4 regions of the Lysinibacillus sp. FSL M8-0216 genome follow, and region 2 is predicted to be linked to each of the others. Evidence: riboswitches for the same ligand, from Rfam matches in the RefSeq annotation. Region 2 holds a riboswitch; each other region holds the start of a gene.
What was found. Region 2 has a riboswitch for S-adenosylmethionine ahead of MKX57_RS22585 (cyclase family protein). Riboswitches for the same ligand answer to the same signal wherever they lie in the genome.

Region 1: linked by a shared signal. The riboswitch ahead of MKX57_RS02180 (MetQ/NlpA family ABC transporter substrate-binding protein) and the one ahead of MKX57_RS22585 (cyclase family protein) in region 2 are both predicted to bind S-adenosylmethionine.
Region 3: linked by a shared signal. The riboswitch ahead of metA (homoserine O-succinyltransferase) and the one ahead of MKX57_RS22585 (cyclase family protein) in region 2 are both predicted to bind S-adenosylmethionine.
Region 4: linked by a shared signal. The riboswitch ahead of MKX57_RS21220 (bifunctional homocysteine S-methyltransferase/methylenetetrahydrofolate reductase) and the one ahead of MKX57_RS22585 (cyclase family protein) in region 2 are both predicted to bind S-adenosylmethionine.

The regions. Positions count from the first base shown of each region.
Region 1 is NZ_CP152007.1:454,858-459,615, reverse strand. Features, by position in the region: gene MKX57_RS02200 (PucR family transcriptional regulator) at 1-479, shown strand, start outside; gene MKX57_RS02195 (carbon-nitrogen family hydrolase) at 526-1,320, opposite strand; gene MKX57_RS02190 (pyridoxal phosphate-dependent aminotransferase) at 1,417-2,580, shown strand; gene MKX57_RS02185 (PPC domain-containing DNA-binding protein) at 2,629-3,132, opposite strand; SAM riboswitch class I at 3,255-3,360, shown strand; gene MKX57_RS02180 (MetQ/NlpA family ABC transporter substrate-binding protein) at 3,449-4,279, shown strand; gene MKX57_RS02175 (ATP-binding cassette domain-containing protein) at 4,374-4,758, shown strand, end outside.
Region 2 is NZ_CP152007.1:4,536,376-4,541,133, reverse strand. Features, by position in the region: gene MKX57_RS22595 (Cof-type HAD-IIB family hydrolase) at 1-257, shown strand, start outside; gene MKX57_RS22590 (DedA family protein) at 331-927, shown strand; gene MKX57_RS22585 (cyclase family protein) at 957-1,694, opposite strand; SAM riboswitch class I at 1,783-1,889, opposite strand; gene MKX57_RS22580 (hypothetical protein) at 1,988-2,389, opposite strand; gene MKX57_RS22575 (helix-turn-helix domain-containing protein) at 2,539-4,110, opposite strand; gene MKX57_RS22570 (ABC transporter substrate-binding protein) at 4,189-4,758, opposite strand, start outside.
Region 3 is NZ_CP152007.1:2,600,826-2,605,583, reverse strand. Features, by position in the region: gene MKX57_RS12715 (TrmB family transcriptional regulator) at 1-645, shown strand, start outside; gene MKX57_RS12710 (hypothetical protein) at 667-1,050, shown strand; gene MKX57_RS12705 (nucleotide excision repair endonuclease) at 1,098-1,469, opposite strand; SAM riboswitch class I at 1,672-1,781, shown strand; gene metA (homoserine O-succinyltransferase) at 1,880-2,815, shown strand; gene MKX57_RS12695 (endospore germination permease) at 2,871-4,745, opposite strand.
Region 4 is NZ_CP152007.1:4,268,019-4,272,776, forward strand. Features, by position in the region: gene metH (methionine synthase) at 1-897, opposite strand, end outside; gene MKX57_RS21220 (bifunctional homocysteine S-methyltransferase/methylenetetrahydrofolate reductase) at 890-2,737, opposite strand; SAM riboswitch class I at 2,827-2,926, opposite strand; gene MKX57_RS21225 (protoporphyrinogen oxidase) at 3,029-4,423, opposite strand; gene MKX57_RS21230 (globin-coupled sensor protein) at 4,613-4,758, opposite strand, start outside.

The DNA.
Region 1 (4,758 bases), 730 kb from region 2:
TGCCCAAAACTGATTTTTATAAAAAACAGCAAACTCAAGGGTTTCAAATAGCGGTTGGTAAAGTTGTAGCTGATGTACAAGAAATCTCCAAAAGCTATCAAACTGCATTAGAAACATTATATATTTGCCGCAAAGTGCAAACTTCCTCGTTCTTTTATGATGATTTGCATTTGTATCATTTAATCTATAAATTACAAATGCAGGTGAATTTAAAGGAGGTTATAAACGACTATTTACAGCCAGTTATTGAGTACGATGAAAAATATAACAGCAAGCTTCTTGAAACCTTACAAGTCTATTTACAATCAAACGGCTCCAAGCAGCAAACGGCTAACCAATTGTTTATCGTTCGTCAAACACTGTATCACCGCTTAAAAAAGCTTGAAAGTTTACTCGGAGAAAATTTCATGAAGGGTCATAATCGCATCACACTGGAATTTATGCTCCTTGCAAACTCCTTAATCGATGACAAGAGTTAAAAAATAGGCACGTTCAAGAGCTCTCCCCCTTCAACGTGCCATCTCATTATCCTTTCACCACAACAGCTTGATAAAGTCCTGGTCGACGATCATCGTATACAGGAATTCTTCCACGTACTTCATCAACTATGGAGAAATCCACATCAATTACTGCTACTTCCTCGTCTTCAGCACCAACCCAAAGCACTTCACCCCACGGCTGAATAATCATCGATTGCCCATTAAAGTTTTCTACTTTTCTCGAAATACGGTTAACTGCTATAACAAAGCATTGGTTTTCAATCGCTCGCGCTTGCAGCAATGTTTTCCAATGATCAATTCTAGGCGTCGGCCATTGAGCTGGTACAAACAGCACCTTCGCTCCTTGGAGGGCATGCGCACGTAACCATTCAGGGAAACGAATATCATAGCAAATGACACCAGCCGCCTCAATAGGTCCTAGCGCGAATCGATTCATATCATCTCCAGCTTCTAAGTAAAGATGCTCGTCCATTAAACGGAAAAGATGGGCTTTGTTATATTCCCCAACAAGTAATCCATTGTTATCAAATGTATACATCGTATTGTAAAACTTGTCGTCCTTTTTTATTGAAACGGAGCCACCGACAATATGTACACTAAGCTCCTTCGCTAAGTTAGCTAAAAATGCCTTTGTACGCTCACCGTTAACATCCGCCAATTCTGGTAGCTTCTCTAGTGCGTAGCCCGTATTCCACATTTCTGGAAGCACAATAATTTCTGCCCCTAGTTTTGCGGCTTCACGAATCTTGTCCTCTGCCCGTATAAAATTTTCTTCTACTTTGCCGAAGCCAACGTTTAACTGAATACAACCGATTTTCATATTCATTCCTCCTCTAGACAATTAACAAAAAAAGTACTACTATTTGCTTCATATTCTTCAATAATAATTATTATATTCTGAAAAAGGTGATCATGCATGGAATTCTCTAAAAAACTACAGCAATTACCCACTCAATTTTTTGCAGCGCTTGTCCAAAAAGTAAACAATGCCCTGGAAGAAGGTCGTGATGTGATTAATCTCGGGCAAGGAAATCCCGACCAACCTACGCCTACTCATATCATTCAAGCATTGCAGGAAGCAGCTGAAAATCCTCAAAACCACAAATATTCACCTTTTCGTGGTATCGCCGAATTACGTCAAGCGGCTGCCGACTTTTATAAACGGGAATATGATGTGGAGATTGATCCTGATACTGAAGTAGCGATTCTTGGTGGCACAAAAATTGGTCTTGTTGAGCTACCTTTGGCTGTGTTAAATCCAGGCGATACTATGCTATTACCAGACCCGGGCTATCCAGACTACTTATCTGGTGTTGTATTAGGTGATGTTAATTTTGAAGTGATGCCACTTTTTGCTGAAAATAATTTCTTACCTGATTATGATGCCCTATCTAAAGAAGTTAAGGAGAAAGCAAAGTTACTTTACTTAAATTACCCAAATAATCCTACGGGTGGTACAGCTACACTTGAATTTTTTGAAGAAACCATTCGTTTTGCTAAAGAGCATAATATCATCGTATCACATGATTTTGCTTATGGTGCAATTGGATTTGATGGCAATAAACCTATTAGTTTCTTACAGGCCAATGGTGCAAAAGAAGTTGGAATCGAAATGTACACATTATCAAAGACTTATAATATGGCAGGTTGGCGCATAGGCTTTGCTGTTGGTAATGCTGATTTGATTGCCGCGATTAATCTTATTCAAGATCATTTGTTTTGTAGTCAATTCCCTGCTATTCAACAAGCAGCAGCTGTTGCCCTTACATCTTCACAGGAATGTGCAGATGAGCTAAGAGCTACCTATGAGCGTCGTCGAAATGTTCTAATCGAAGAAGCTCATAGAATCGGATGGCAAGTAACGGCACCAAAGGGCACCTTCTTTGCCTGGCTCTCTGTCCCATTAGGTTTTACTAGTGAACAATTTGCCGATATTTTGCTCGACAAAGCTGATATTGCGGTAGCCGCAGGAAATGGCTTTGGTCAATATGGGGAAGGCTATGTGCGCATTGGCTTGCTTGTAAGCGAGGAACGGTTACGAGAAGCCATGCATAGAATTGAGCAATTAAAATTATTTTAAACATGGAACAAAATGGAGTCCTGTAGCTTTCACTAGCTACAGGACTTACTATTTTTCAATTTTCCTTGGAAGATCTAACCCATGTTCTAATGGATAAAATTGTACGTGACCTGTTTCATCATCCAACTGACGGATATGCTGAATGCCTTGAACTTCTGCCAGCACTACATCTGCTGTTATGACGATATTTCCGCCCTTTATAAAATGACCGCCTGAAACCACTCCCCATTGATCGCTCATGGAACCATGGAAATGCGTTTCATATTGTGCATCACGCTTACAAACAACTCCTGAACCTTGGATAAACTCGAGTGGCCCCTCTTTCTCAACCACATCACTAAATCGAACTTTAATGTGGGAAGTTTCATCAGGTACTAAATAAACAAAGCTACTTTTTTGAAAACTACCAATACAACTAATAATGGTTGCTGATTCAATTTTATTCTCTTCACAAAGTGCCTCAATTCCTTCAATGATGTCTGTTCCCATGAGAAGACGTGCACTAATCACCTTACCAAATGAACCTATGCCATAATTAACTCTTACGGACAATCTTCTCCCTCCTTCACGACAAAATATTATAACAATATAAAAAATTTCAAAAATATTTATTGACTTACTATACCCTATAAATTATATTAGTTCTATCGGAAATACAAAAATATAATATGAATCTCTTATCAAGAGTAGCTGAGGGACTGGCCCTATGAAGCTCGGCAACCTCCTTTTATAAAGGAAGGTGCTAAATCCTGCAAACGAAATTCGTTTGATAGATAAGAGAGGACTTTTTTCATGAGCCTCTCTTAATTTGTAAGAGAGTTTTTTTTATTTTCAAAAACCGATAAAACAATTTTTGGAGGTAGTTTTCATGAAGAAGAAAAATAAATTTTTAGTAGGTTTAGCAAGTCTTACATTAGTAGCAGCACTAGCGGGCTGTGGCTCTAAAGATGATAGCAAAGGAAAAGGCGAAGCTATCGATGAAAATAAAATTGTTGTGGGTGTCACTTCAGGACCTCATGAGCAAATTGCAGAGGTAGCTGCTAAAGTTGCAAAGGAAAAAGGTCTAGAAGTAGAACTAAAATCATTTTCTGATTATGTTTTACCAAATACATCCTTAGCAGAAGGAGATCTTGATGCAAACAGCTATCAGCATAAGCCTTTCCTGGATACATTTAATAAAGATCACGATACAGATTTAGTACCGGTTGGCAAAACAATTTTAAATCCAATGGGTATTTACTCTGAAAAATATAAATCATTGGATGATGTTCCTGAAGGCGCAACATTTGGCTTACCGAATGACCCAACAAATGGAGCGCGTGCTCTCTTTGTTTTACAAGAGGCAGGCTATATTAAATTAAAAGATGGAGCGGACTTAACAGCATCTGTTCGTGACGTGGAAGAAAACAAAAAGAATTTAAAATTCATAGAATTAGAAGCTGCACAAATTCCTAAGCAGCTTAGTGAAGTAGATGTAGCTGCTATTAATACTAACTTTGCGCTGGAAGCTGGCATTAATCCGCAAGAGGACTCTATTCTTTTAGAATCTACTGACTCTCCATATGTGAACTACATTGTCGTTCGTGCAGAAAATGAAAACGACCCAACGATTAAAAAGTTCATTGAGGCTTATCAATCTGATGAAGTACGCCAATTCATTGAAGAGGAATTCAAAGGTTCTGTAATCCCTAGCTGGTAATACGTGCGATAAGCTAAAGAATCTGCCAAATTTCCACTATGGAAACCACGCAGATTCTTGCTTTTTAGAAGTTAAGAAAGGAGCAATCAATCTGATGATTCAATTACAAAATATTTCAAAAGAATATAAGACAAAAAAAGGCAGTATTAAGGCTGTGGATGGAATCAATCTTCATGTAAAAAAAGGGCAAATTCATGGTGTAATTGGGTATAGTGGTGCCGGTAAAAGTACGCTGATTCGTTGTGTTAATTTACTAGAGCGTCCTTCAGCAGGCAAAGTCTTGATTGACAATGTGGATATTACTACCCTTTCACTTCATGACTTACGTCAAACACGACAAAAGATTGGTATGATTTTTCAACATTTTAATCTCTTAAAGACAGCAACTGTTTATAACAATATTGCAGTTCCCTTAAAGCTACTTGGTTATAACGAAACAGAAGTCAAAAATCGTGTGGCTAAATATGCCGAAATTGTAG
Region 2 (4,758 bases):
ATATTGTGAATGTCTTACAGCAGGATGTGTCCAAGTCGATAGCTGTGAAGGCTGTACTGGATTATTTTGAGATTAATTCTAAGGATGCAATAGCTTTTGGAGATGGAGAGAATGATATAGATATGCTAGAGCAGGTTGGCCTCGGGGTTGCCATGGGAAATGGGAGCCAAGCTCTAAAAAATGCTGCAGATTTTGTTACAAAGAAATCCATTGAAGGTGGCATAGATTTTGCTTTACGTCAGCTTCACATTATTTAACGACATATTTGCTTGAGCAATTTTTTAGGGATACGGTTATGACTGTATAGAAAAGGTGTTAGGTGGTCGGAAAATGGCGCAGCATGTGCAATCTCTAATTGAACATTACGGGTATTTTGGCATCATTGTAATCCTAATTGGAGGCATTGTTGGGTTGCCACTTCCTGATGAAGTATTTTTAACTTATGTAGGCTATAGTGTTTATCGAGAAAGTCTTGAACATATCCCAGCGTTAGTAAGCGCCCTGATTGGCGCCATGGGAGGTATTACTTTAAGCTACTATATCGGCCACCGATTTGGCTTACCGCTCTTGCAGAAATATGGGCCAAAATTTCATATAACTGAGCAAAAAATTGATTTTACTAAAAAAATGTTTACGAAAGTAGGTCCTTTTTTATTAATAGTGGGCTATTTTATTCCAGGTGTACGCCATCTGACAGCTTATATTGCGGCTATTAATAATTATCCCTATAAGAAATTCGCATTCTTTGCTTATACAGGAGCATTTATTTGGACGTTCACATTTATAACATTAGGAAAAGTATTAGGGGAGAAGTGGCGATTCGTCGGTTACTATTTGTCCCATTACAGTATTTATGTCATCTTACTGTTTGTCCTTGTCATGTTAATCGTTTATTATTTATTGAAAAAAAGAAACGTACAAAAGTAAAAGTCGGTATGATTCGTACCGACTTTTTATTATGGCAAAATGGCAAATGATCGAACAGGGAATCCAGATGCTTTTTCAGGCTTAGGTACAATATTAAAAATAATAGCCCCTTTTGGAGGAAGCTTGTCCAAATTAGTCATAAGCTCAATTTGATAGGTGTCTTGATCAAGGACAAAATATTCTCCATCCAATTTGCCGCTTTGACGAAAATCAGTAGCAGAATCGGTATCAAAAGTTTCATGACCGATTGCACTTACTTTACGTTCCTTGAATAAAAATTGTAATGCCTCCAAGCCCCAGCCTGGAAGATGATTATGGCCATCCACATCTTTATTATTGAATGCTTCTTTATCGGGCCAACGCTTACTCCAATCTGTTCGCAGTGCCACAAAAGTACCTTCTTCTATTTGTCCATGTTGTGCCTCGAATTCTAGAATATCTTGGACACTGAGCGTAAAGTCATGATTACTAGTAGCCTCTTGTGATTTATCAATAACGATAAGCGGGAGAACGAGCTCCTTTAGCTCTAGTTCATCTAGAAAACGAGTATCTCTTACAAAGTGAATAGGTGGGTCAATATGTGTTCCATATTGTCCGGGAAAAGTAAACTGCTGTGCGAAAAAACCGTCATCATGCGAGAATAATGTTTCAAATTTAGCATCTTCAAACATAAAAAAATGAGGTGAATGTGGGCCGAAGGTATGTGTCAAATCGACCCATTGTTTTGATTTTAGTAAGTGCAATGCTTCTAAAAGTTCGTTAGACATTTAATTTCCTGCTTTCTAAAAGTAATGGTAAATAAAAAAGAGTCCTCTATAGAAGAGGACTCCCTGAATCATACGTGGGTAGTTCGTCTTCTCATCTTTCAGGCTTAGATTTTGCCAAAAGGAATTAGCACCATACTGATTGAGCTGGTTGCTGAGACTTCATCGGGCCGATCCCTCCGTCTCTCTTGATAAGAAATAGAATATAAGAATTTTCAGAAATAATAGTACAAATACTTTAGCATATATTTTTATAGTTTACAACTTTTATAGGATTACAGGGTTAAGATTTTTATTTACCAATTCAAAATTAACGTTACTCTACAGCAACCACTATCCATAAGCTGTATTCTAAAATTATCTGGTGTATAGTTGGTTTCGAATTTTGTAGTGATGCCTGTGGATGTAATCAATTTTTCGACATCTGTTTTATTTGAAAGTTGTGCAGCATTTTTTAAATCATGGGCAAATTGTTGAGAGCTATCAATTTTATCCGTAAGTAATTGTGCTTGCTGCATAATCGCCTTTATCCGCGTAGCTGAAGATATTAATTTTTGTGTATCAACAGGGGGAAAGGCACTATTACTGGTCGGCATTGCTAAATGTTGAGAAAAGGGTCTAGCTGCAAGGTGATGGGCTGTCGATGGTATTGGGTAATGGTAGGGGTGAACAAAATACGGATAAGGATTATAATACAATTCAATTCCTCCTATCCAAAAGCTGATATCTTATCTTATGTATCATGATCTTTTTAGGTGTTTGGATAAAGATAGTCCTGTACAGGAGTGTAAAACATAATATGCTACATAAACAAAAAAGGAAGCCATGGCAGCTTCCTTTACGTTCTTTAGCCAAGAACATTTAATACATCATCTATTTTTTTGCTATGTGATAGGATTCCATAATTCATCCACGTTAAAAAATCCACCTCATAAACACAGCTGCTCTTAACTGCTCTTAGGTTTTTCCACATAGAAGATTTTAAAATAGTACGCTCTTCATGCTCATAAATGGAGTGTTGCTTGTCGAAGGTGATAAACAAATGATCAGCGTCTAGCTGTAGCAGTTGATCTGATGTCAGATGAGCTTTACGCTGGTTAAGCGGTATTTTCCATACTAATGGATGAGGCGTTAAGCCCAAGTCACGATATAGGATTGGCCCTGTATAGCCGCATTCAGGGCCAGCATACAGTGTAATGCCAATGGACGAAATGCGAAGAAATGCAACACTTTGCCCATAAACGGATTTACCGAGAATTCGTCGAGCCTTCTGTACCTTATCCTCATATTCCATGATAATGTCTTGCATCATAGAGGTTTTCCCTGTTAAATCAGCAATTTTAAAGAGAGTCGATTGCCAGTCCTCCCCAGGGTGGTTGAGGTGACAGATTGGGGCCAGCTTATTTAAATGAAGACAAGTTTCCCAACGCTCTATACCAGCATCTAACATAATTAAAGTTGGTTTATAGTGAAAGAGACGATCCACTTCTCCAAACTGTACATCTATATCGGGAACATCCTGCAAACCTAAATAGTCTTGTTTTCCCCATTTGGAATGACTGAATTGAGCAATGGGTGTAATCCCTAAAGCTACAAAGAAGTCCTCTAAGAACGGTGCAAATACACGTACATTATTGCTCTGACTTCGTCGATATTGCCCTGGGGAAATACCTACATGCTCTTTAAAACGACGATTAAAATAATATTCGTTATTAAAGCCAATGGACTGACTAATTTCAAAGACACGATCATTAGTTGTCATTAATAACTGTTTGGCCTTTTCAATACGTATACTATTTAAATAATGAAGAGGAATCTGCCCCGTAATATCTTTAAAAATACGAGAGTAACTCCATCTTGGAACTTCTGCTAGTTCTGCTAACTGTTCAACAGTCCAATCCCTTCCAAAGTATTTGTGCAAATATTGAATAGATTGCTCTACAGATTGACGATCATTTTGTAGTATAGGCTTCGGTTGGTTTTGTTCAAAAATAAATAGCATCAATTCTTGAAAACGAACATGCTGCTCAAAAATAGTGTGTTCATCCTTTGCTTGACGACACCGATAAATAGCTTCTAATAGTTTATTGCATTGAGAGAAAGGAAGGAGACGTAGTTCTCTAACACTTGTAAAGAGACTAGTAGGAGCATGGGATTCACTAAGATAGATCGTGTTAAATGTCAATTGGTACAGGCAGAGAGGCTCATCGGCAGTGTGAATTTCGACATGGCTATTAGGTGGAATAATCACACATTTTTCTTTCATAAGGTGGATAGTTTCATGATTTGTCTTAAGTGTTCCGTTTCCACTAATAAGGATGAAAAGCGAAAAGTATGTATGGCTATATGACTGCATATTCACTGACAGAATAGTATATGAAATAGTTTGTAAATGATAGATTTGTGTTAAATTACCCATTGTCCACGCACTCCTAAGTAAAGTTTAAATTTGGAAAACAACAGAAAGAAAGCCCCCTAAAGAGCTTTCTTTTGTAAATTATTTCACGAACCATTTCTCAAGATCATCATATTTTCGTAGGTTTGCAGTAATGGCACCAGACTGCCAATAAGTTCGATCGGCAATATAAACTTGTCCATTTTTTACAGCAGGAACTGCTTTCCAAAGTGTACTATCTAACCATTTAATCGCCTCTTGATTTTCTTCAGTTTCCCAAGTGCCATTTGAAGGGAAGAGTATAATATGATCAGCATCTAATTCTGGAATAGCTTCTTCAGACAAGACCTCTTGGAACTCTGTCATATCACGAGCTAATGGATGTGGAGTTAAACCAGCTTCCGTATAAATGTAGCCCGTGTAACGATTCTTCATTCCGAATAATGCCAATGTTTTATCGGCAACATTTAAACGAACAACGGCAACAGTTTCGTCACCAACTGATTCATCTAACTTAGCTTTTAAATTAGTAACACGTTCCTCATATTTATCAACGATTTCATTTGCTTTCTCAGGGATATTTAAAACATCAGCTATCGTTTTCACAATCTCACGTGGATCTTGTAGTATTTCTTCTTTTAAGCGATAAGTAGGCGCAATCTTAGAATATTC
Region 3 (4,758 bases), 1.9 Mb from region 2:
TATGACATATTAAATGGTCTTGTTGAGAAGGGATTCGTACTGAAAGAGGAAACGGCGGATCAAACGACTTATTCTTCCATTCCTGTCGAGATGTTTTTGCAGCAAGTTCAACAGCGCTGGCAATCGAATTTTACGTCGATTAGTGATCAATTAGAAAAACTAGAAACGAAAGAACAAGAAACGGAACCTAAAGTGTTAATGCTAAAAGGGAAGCAGACAATCATCAATTATTGTCAAACCTTATTAAAAAAAGCAGAGACAAAAGTCATCCTATCGATGTGGGAAGATATGTACGATGCCTTACGCGAGGATATCGAAGGGGTATCACAGCATGTGGAGGTGCATGGCATTACCTTATATGTCGGGGAGCATCTGGCATCTATCGATCAGCACAGAGCCACACACTATACGAGAAAGACTTCTACACCCCATTGGTTTATTTTATCGGTTGATGGACAAGAAATGATTTATGGTCACTCGCCGTCAAACCAGGAAACCGCTTTTATAACGAATGATCCTGTGCATATTTATTTATTAGAGGATTATGTTTGGCATGATGTTCTTATCAATCGACTAGTGAAGCGTGATGATAAAGAGCTTGAGGACTGGATTGCTAAAGAACGTAAAGCATTTTTCTTAGAGTAGCTATAAGGGAAGGGGAGCATCTTGAAAAAATGGATGTTGCCAGTATTGTTTTATGTATTATGGATTGGCGGATGTGATTCTGCACCGCTGCTAGTTCCACCTAAGATTCAGGAGCTAACCATCGTTCCTGACCATATCCAACAGCATATTATAGCTCAAGAAAGAATTCAGTTATTGTATGAAGATGACATGACGTACTATCTTGTCATGTTTTCGAAAGGAAATGTGCTAGCAAGTGTGGCAGCAAATGAAGATCGGTTAGTCATTCATTTCAAGGAAGGAAGCGAGCAAAAGAAAGAAGCTCAACCGTATGTCTATGCCATCAATAAAAACCCGGAGCTGACGATTATTGAGCTATATATTAACGGCAAAAGCATGGCGATAGATCGCATGACTATGATGTAATAAAAAAACCGAAATCCCTAAAAAAGAGATTTCGGTTTTTGTTGATATTAATAAAATACTTTATCTACATTGTATTTGGAGCGGAACGTATTAATCGCATATGTTTCATAAATTTCACGTTCCATAGGATCTTCTACTTCATAGACTTCAATTTTGAAGACCTCGTCACGATAGTTTTTCAACGGAGATACATTGTCTTCAAAATGTTTTTTAATGCGTTGACGAATTTTACGTGCTTTGCCGACAAATAATAGCTCATTCTTTTCATTATAGAATAAGAAAATGCCGCCTTTATCACGTGTGATTTTGTGGAAGTCGATGAAACCAAAGTATGGTGTAATTGGGACATCACCTGGTTTTACATCTTGTTCGCGTTGGCGAATGACTACATCTGGTTTTGGAAATTCAATATTAATCAAAGTATTCACGTTCCTCTCTATTACTAAAGATATATGGTAACATAATAGCGGCATGTTTACCATAAAATTTCATGTAGAATAACCATATACAGCAAGCTTAGTGTTTATCAAATGATTGGAGAACATGCATAGGAATAACAAAATATTCTATGAATTATTGATATTCTAACTAGTCCATGTTACAATTCAAGATAATTAAATAATCTTATCAAGAGAAGCAGAGGGATTTGGCCCGATGACGCTTCAGCAACCTCTAACAAATGTTAGAAAGGTGCTAATTCCAGCAAAGGTTTTTCCTTTGAGAGATAAGAGTGAACGTGAAAAAAATCCTTCTCATTCTATCTCATATGGAATGTGGAGGATTTTTTAATTTTTAGAAAAAGGAGCAAAAAAAGAGAGGGGAACGCAAGATGCCAATTAATATTCCGAAAAATTTACCTGCTGGAGAACATTTACGTGAGGAAAAAATCTTCGTAATGGAAGAGGACCGTGCGAGAACACAGCAAATACGTCCATTAAATATATTAATCTTAAATTTGATGCCTGAAAAAGAAAAAACTGAGCTACAATTACTACGATTACTAGGAAATACACCATTACAGGTGAATATTACTTTTTTAAACACAGCTACTCATGAATCTAAAAATGTCAGTAAGTCTCATTTACAATTATTCTACACAACGTTTAACCAAATTCGTCATCGACGCTATGATGGTATGATCATTACGGGTGCGCCAGTAGAAAAAATGCCATTTGAAGAGGTTAACTATTGGCAGGAAATTGCTGAAATTATGGATTGGTCAAAAAAGAATGTGACATCCGTGCTACATATATGTTGGGGGGCACAGGCTGCTTTATATCATCATTATGGGATTGGAAAGGTCGAGCTTTCTGCTAAATGCTCCGGAGTTTATTCTCATGTGATTACTGATTTAACAGTAGATTTAGTACGAGGCTTTAGTGATTTATTTACAGCCCCTCATTCTCGCTATACATCTGTCTCGATTGACGAGGTTCGCAATCATCCAGACTTACGCTTATTATCCTATTCAGAGGATGCAGGTGTATTTATCGTGCAATCCAAAGATAATAAAAACATTATGATTACTGGTCATTTAGAATATGATGCGACAACATTAGCCGATGAATACAGTCGCGATGTTGCCAAGGGCATCCATATAGACGTTCCAGTAAACTACTTCCCAAATGATGATCCAGCAAAGGCACCGATGAATACATGGCGTGCCCATACGCATTTATTGTTCTCCAACTGGTTGAACTACTACGTATACCAAGAGACACCATATGAATGGGATTTTGTGGACGAAATTGAATATCATATTTAAATAACACTAAAAAGTCTAATTTCTTCGCTAAGCAGCTTGAAGGAATTAGACTTTGTTATTCTAGATTTTTCTTGTCAGAACTCGTTTTATCTGGTGGCGCCTGGTCGTCCTGTTTGGATGTAGCGTTGCCCGCTTCAGAATTGTCTTGAGTAGAGACTGGATTATCTGTTTTTTTCTGATTGGAAACTGTATTATCTGGTGTCGCCTGATTGTCTTGCTTGGAAGCCATAGTCGCAGGTTTAGCCTGATTAACTTGAGTGGTACCTGTATTAGTATCGTTCGCCTGATTATCCTGATTGGAATCTGTATTAACAGGTTTTGTCTGATTATCCTGATTGGAATCCGTATTAACAGGTTTTGTCTGATTATCCTGATTGGAATCCGTATTAACAGGTTTTGTCTGATTCTCCTGATTGGAATCTGTATCATCAGGTTTTGTCTGATTCTCCTGATTGGAATCTGTATTAACAGGTTTTGTCTGATTATCCTGATTGGAATCTGTATTAACAGGTTTTGTCTGATTCTCCTGATTGGAATCCGTATTAACAGGTTTCGTCTGATTATCCTGATGGGAATCCTTATTATCAGGTATCGCCTGATTCTCCTGATTGGAATTCATATTATCAGGTTTCGTCTTATTCTCCTGATGGGAATCCTTATTATCAGGTATCGCCTGATTCTCCTGATTGGAATTCATATTATCAGGTTTCGTCTGATTCTCCTGATTGAAATCCATATTATCAGGTTTCGTCTGATTGCCTTGATTAGAAACCGCATTACTCGCATCAGTCATTTGCCCCTGATTAGAATCCGCATGACCCATTTCAGTCGAATTACCTTGTGATTTTCGGTTACGAATAACAGCTACAATGAGTAGAAGTATGGGTAATAATATGGTGCAAACAAATGCATAAATTGGCCAAATCTCATCATTATAAATGTTGGAATGGACGATGTCTGGGTGAACAATTTGCGAAAGTCCGACCATAATAATACCCATTGGTAGGATAAGTGGACGGTGATCCTTCAATTTCATAATTTGTGCAATCCCGACAACAGTTGTATAGAAGTACATAAACGTTCGAATAAAAATGGATACGATCCACATAAAAGCCATGATAATTTCAATGCGCTGTAAAAAATTTCCGATAGAGATTCTTTGTGCTAGGGCATAGCTAGGGAAAGTTCGCGAAGCCGTGTTGGCTGGCCCTAATACTAAAATAGATAGAGTAATCAATGTTACTAGAACAAATCCACCGAGAAGCATGCCTATGTAAAATCCTTTCTTTGAGGATTGCTGGACATTGACACTAGCAGGGTAAATCATTAATAACATAACTAACGAAAAAGAAAAGACACTTACAAAGCGGATGATACTATATAAGATGGATGTTTTGGATGCTTCCATAATCGGTTGTATATTTTCAAACTTAATTTGTGGGGTGATACTGACAACAAAGAAAATAAAAATTAAGACAAACATAGGGAAAAGTATTTCTGCTGAACGAGCAAAGTTTTCTATCCCTAAATAGGTAGCATACATAATTATAATAATAAACAACAAGGCAAATGCCATAGTAGGCGTTTCTGGCATTACCTCTGTTTTCATAAAAGCACCAATAAAATACAGTAATTCTCCTCCCGCAAATAGGGTAAGAGAAAGGAAGCCCACCACTGTGATTTTTCCAAAAAAGCGACCGAGAAGTTTTTCATTTGCTTCAATAAAATTCAGTGTCGGTGTTTGGTCCCCTAACGTCACAAATAATTTCACAACAAGCAAACTAAGGACAACACCAATACTTGCAGCAATCCACGCATCTTGCTTACTAGAGCTTGCAATACTTGAAGGGATGATTAAGATGGCAGTACCGATAGAAAGGAGGAATGTGATAATTGTAAATTGTCTTGAACTAATTACTTCTTTTTCCATATAAGTGTCCTCC
Region 4 (4,758 bases), 270 kb from region 2:
CGCAATATGTGCAGGAGTTGTACCACAGCATCCACCCACAATATTGAGCCAACCCTTTTCTGCAAATCCTTTTAATTTTTGCGATAAAGATTCTGGAGACTCATGATAACATCCTTCTTCATCAGGTAAGCCTGCATTTGGATAACAGCTAATATACCCCGTTGACAGCTCTGCTAATGAGCGAATATGATCCGTCATAAATTCAGGTCCCGTCGCACAGTTTAAGCCCACCGATAATGGTTGAATATGCTCGATGGAAATATAAAAGGCATCAATGGTTTGCCCTGCAAGAGTAGTCCCCATAGGCTCAATTGTTCCAGAAATCATCACAGGTAATTCTTTACCAGTTACCTCGAAAGCACGAGTTACCCCAAGGGTACCTGCTTTCACATTTAACATATCCTGACTTGTCTCTAGCAATAGCACATCTGCCCCTGCTTCAATCAATGCCTTTGCCTGCACAAAGAAATTTTCTTCTAATTCATCAAATGTAATGCCGCCTGTAACTGACAACGTCTTCGTTGTTGGACCCATTGCGCCTGCAACAAAGCGGGGCCAGTCGGAAGTCGTATAATTGTCAACTGCTTGACGGGCAATTTCGACTGCACGTTTATTAATTTCTTCCGCTTTTGCACCTAGATTATATTCATTTAATACAAGAGGTGTTCCACCAAATGTATTTGTACAAATAATATCTGCCCCTGCCTCTAAGTACTTATGATGAATTTTCTCAATGACATCAGGTCTAGTAAGCACTAAATTTTCATTACAGCCATCTAGGTCCTCTCCACCAAAATCATCTGCTGATAAGTTTTCATTTTGCAGCATGGTTCCCATTGCGCCATCTAGAATTAATATTCTTTTATCAAGTTGTTCTTCAATCATGTGCTTAGCCATTTATACTTACCCCTTTTTTCTGTTCATCCAATTGCTCTATATATTTCATTAATTCTAATGTCACATCGTAGCGTAAAAATGGTGTAATAAGGTAAATACCTTGGAAATATTGCGCAGCCACTTCTACTAATTCCTTGGCAATTGCAATCCCCTCAAGTGTAGCGCGTTCCTTATCTTCACCACATGCTTTCATCCTTGATAAAGCATCTTCAGATAATTTTATGCCTGGCACCTCATGATGTAAAAACTCTGCACTTTTATAACTCGTAACGGGCATAATGCCAATATAAATCGGTGCTTGTAAATGCTTCGTTGCTTCATATATTTCTATAATTTTTTCCTTTGTATAAACAGGCTGTGAAATGAAATAGTCTGCTCCATGCTCAATCTTTTTTTCTAAGCGTGCCACAGCACGATCTAAAACACGAACATTAGGGTTAAATGCAGCAGCCACAGAGAAGTTAGCCTTTTTCCGTAGTGGTTTCCCTGAGAAAGAAACCCCTTCATTTAATTGTTTAATTAATTGGATAAGCTCCATCGAGGAGACATCATATACGCTAGTGGCACCAGGGAAATCTCCAACCTTCGTTGGGTCACCCGTAACAGCTAGCACATCATGAATTCCTAAGGCATTTAACCCCATTAAATGTGATTGAAGACCAATTAAATTACGATCTCGACAGGTAATATGTGTAAGGGGGCGCACGCCATTAGTACTTTTCAATAACGCCCCCATTGCAATATTGCTAATACGTGGGGATGCCAATGAATTGTCTGCCATCATCACTACATCGGCACCTGCCTCATATAGTTGTTTGGCCCCTTCAAGAAATCCATCTATTTCTAAGTGTCTAGGTGTATCCAACTCTACGATGACCGAGCGTTCACGCTTTACTTTTTCATGAAGTGGTTCAAATTTAGCTGGCTCGGCATCACGAACAATTTCAATCTTTTCAGGCTTCGCATGCTTTTCACTAACTGGTGATAGCTCTTCTAAATACTTCTTTGCGGCTGCAATATGCTTTGGTGTCGTACCACAACAACCCCCAATTAAGCGAACACCCTGATCACGCAGTTCAACAGCAGCGCGACCAAAATAATCAGCCTCCGACTCATAAACAACACGCCCGTCCTCTAAATCTAATAGCGAAGCATTTGGATAGGCTGACATAAATGCCTTTGCCGGAAGTTCTACAGCCTCAAACGCTTGAATCGTATGATATGGACCTAGACGGCAATTGACACCAACAATATCTGCACCAAGAATCTCTAACTCATGTAGCGCATTATTTAAAGACATACCATTTTGTAAAACACCAGGCTCATGCATAGATACTTGAGCAATTATCGGTATATTAGTTTTGGCGCGTAGCACGTTTAATGTTGCTGTTAATTCTTCAAAATCATAATAAGTTTCGAGTAAAAGGCCATCAGGATTTCCTGCAAGTAACACACTTGCCTGCTCTTCAACGGTCGCTAATATGTCATCTAATGTTGCATCGCTTTTACGAATGCCACGAATTCCACCAATTGTTCCTAAAACAAATTGACCGCCATCCGCTGCTGCTCGCTTAGCAATAGTAATAGCTGCTTCATTAAATTGTTGGACACTTGATTCTAGTCCATAGCGAGCTAATTTAATGGCATTGGCACCGTACGTATTCGTTTGAATAATATCAGCACCCGCTGCGATATATTCTCTATGAATCTTTTCAATTAATTCAGGTCTCTGAACATTCATTTCCTCATGACAATACTCCAATCCATAGCCATACAACACTGTGCCTATTGCACCGTCTGCCGTCAATACATGCGTTTTTAATTTTTCAAGCAATCCCATAAAACTAGCCTCTCTTCCTCTATTTCTGTATAATAAAAAGCCTTCTTTTATATAAAAAGAAGGCTTTAACGACTCATCATTATTGTTCCTTCTCATCTTCGACTCAACGGTCTTCTGGATTTAGCACCTGACAAAAAGTTGGTTGCTGAAGCTTCAATGGGCCAGTCCCTCTGCTTCTCTTGATAAGAATTATTAAGTATGAATTTTTTAAATAATTAAAAGAATCATATCGTTTACAGACGAATGAGTCAAGACTATTTCACATAACAAAGAAATTATTTGCTTAAAAACTTAGAAATTAGATAGTTCTTCTGCAAGCTCTTCACCAATTTTTTTCCCATTTTGAATGCAAGCACCAATACCTACTCCAAAATAAGAGCAACCCGCTATCGATAAATTCGGATAGTTTTCATTCAGCTCTAGTAGTAAGCCTTGTAGCGCTTCCCGGTGAGCTAAGTCATATTTAGGCATTTGATCAATCCATTTTGTGACATTCACAACGGTTGGCTTTTCATCAATTCCTAGGCTTTTCCGAACATCTTCTAAAGCGACGGCTGCCAATTCGTCGTCAGTCATTTTACGTAACTGCTCATACGCCGGATTAATACTCTTATAGAATAGGCGAACAAGTAGTTGATTGTTTTTCGATGTATGCTTCCACTTGCGACTCGTCCAAGTTGCTGCATTACAAGTGACATCAGAATTATGCGATACAATATAGCCTGTTCCATCCGCAGGTAAGTTTGCATCAGGCACATCAAAGCCTAGATAAATAGTAATGGCTGATGCTGTAGTAAACTGATCAAAATAATGTGTTAAGGAGTCGTCCTGTAATATACTTTGAACCGCTTCATTCGGTAGCGCTAGAACAACATAATCTGCCTCAATGTATTGACCATTTGCTAATGAAATCGAATACTTGTTCCCCATTTTTTGGACATGATTTGTGGCTACCCCTTTAATGATGTCTACCTCTGTTAATTTCTGTTCTAATCGCTCAATTAAAGAGGATAATCCATTTTGAAATGAAATAAATTTTTTATTAGCAGCTTTAACAAATTGCTCACGATTCGCATCAAAACCTTTTATGATACTTCCATTGTCATTTTTATAGTCAATTAAATACGGTAAAGTGGAGGCAATAGAAAGTTGGTGTAAATCACCAGAATAGACACCTGCTAAAACAGGTGCAATTTGATTTTCCACAAGCTCTTCGCCAAGATAATAAGTTAAAAATTCCCCTATTGAGCTTTCTTTTGTAAAACCTGCATTGGGTAAAGTTAAATCTTTTAAAGCTTCTTGTTTGGCCTGGTCAGAGATAAGTGTGCTTTCCTCAAGTGATGCCACACTCATAGGTATACCGAAAGTAGAATCCGCTGGAATGGCGTGCAGCTCGTTATTTGTATAAATATAGGATATACCTGTTTCGTTGTAAACGAGATGATCTTCAAAGTCTAGCTCCTGCACTAGCTCCATTACACCTTTATGGCGAGCTACGATTGAATCAGCACCAGTTTCCATAATAAAACCTTGTTCATAGGCTGAATATAGTTTGCCACCTAAATATGTATTTTTTTCTACGAGCACTAGCTGAACATCTAAATTTTTTTCCTTCACTTGGCGTTGCAGATAATGCATTGTGCATAAACCAGTAATACCGCCACCTAATACAACAACTGTTTTCATAGTAAACCGCCCCTATTTTTAGTTCTGTCTACAGTATAAACTTATTTTCATTGAAAATTACGTTAAACCCTTTACAAATTTAGCAAAAATAGAGCTATCTCAACTGTGAGATAACTCTAGCTCCAAGAATATGCTTACTAAACACACATTATAATGAGTACTATAGTGTTTAATATAGCTACTAGTGATCTAGCTTTTTAAATTTTGGGCAAAGCTAGCTAATTTTTCTGCTGAGTTCGTTACTTCAGTAAAAGAACTACCCAACCCACTTAATATACCTGCGATTGCTTGTATTTTCGTCGCCATGCAATCATTTTGATCTTTTGCTTCTGTCA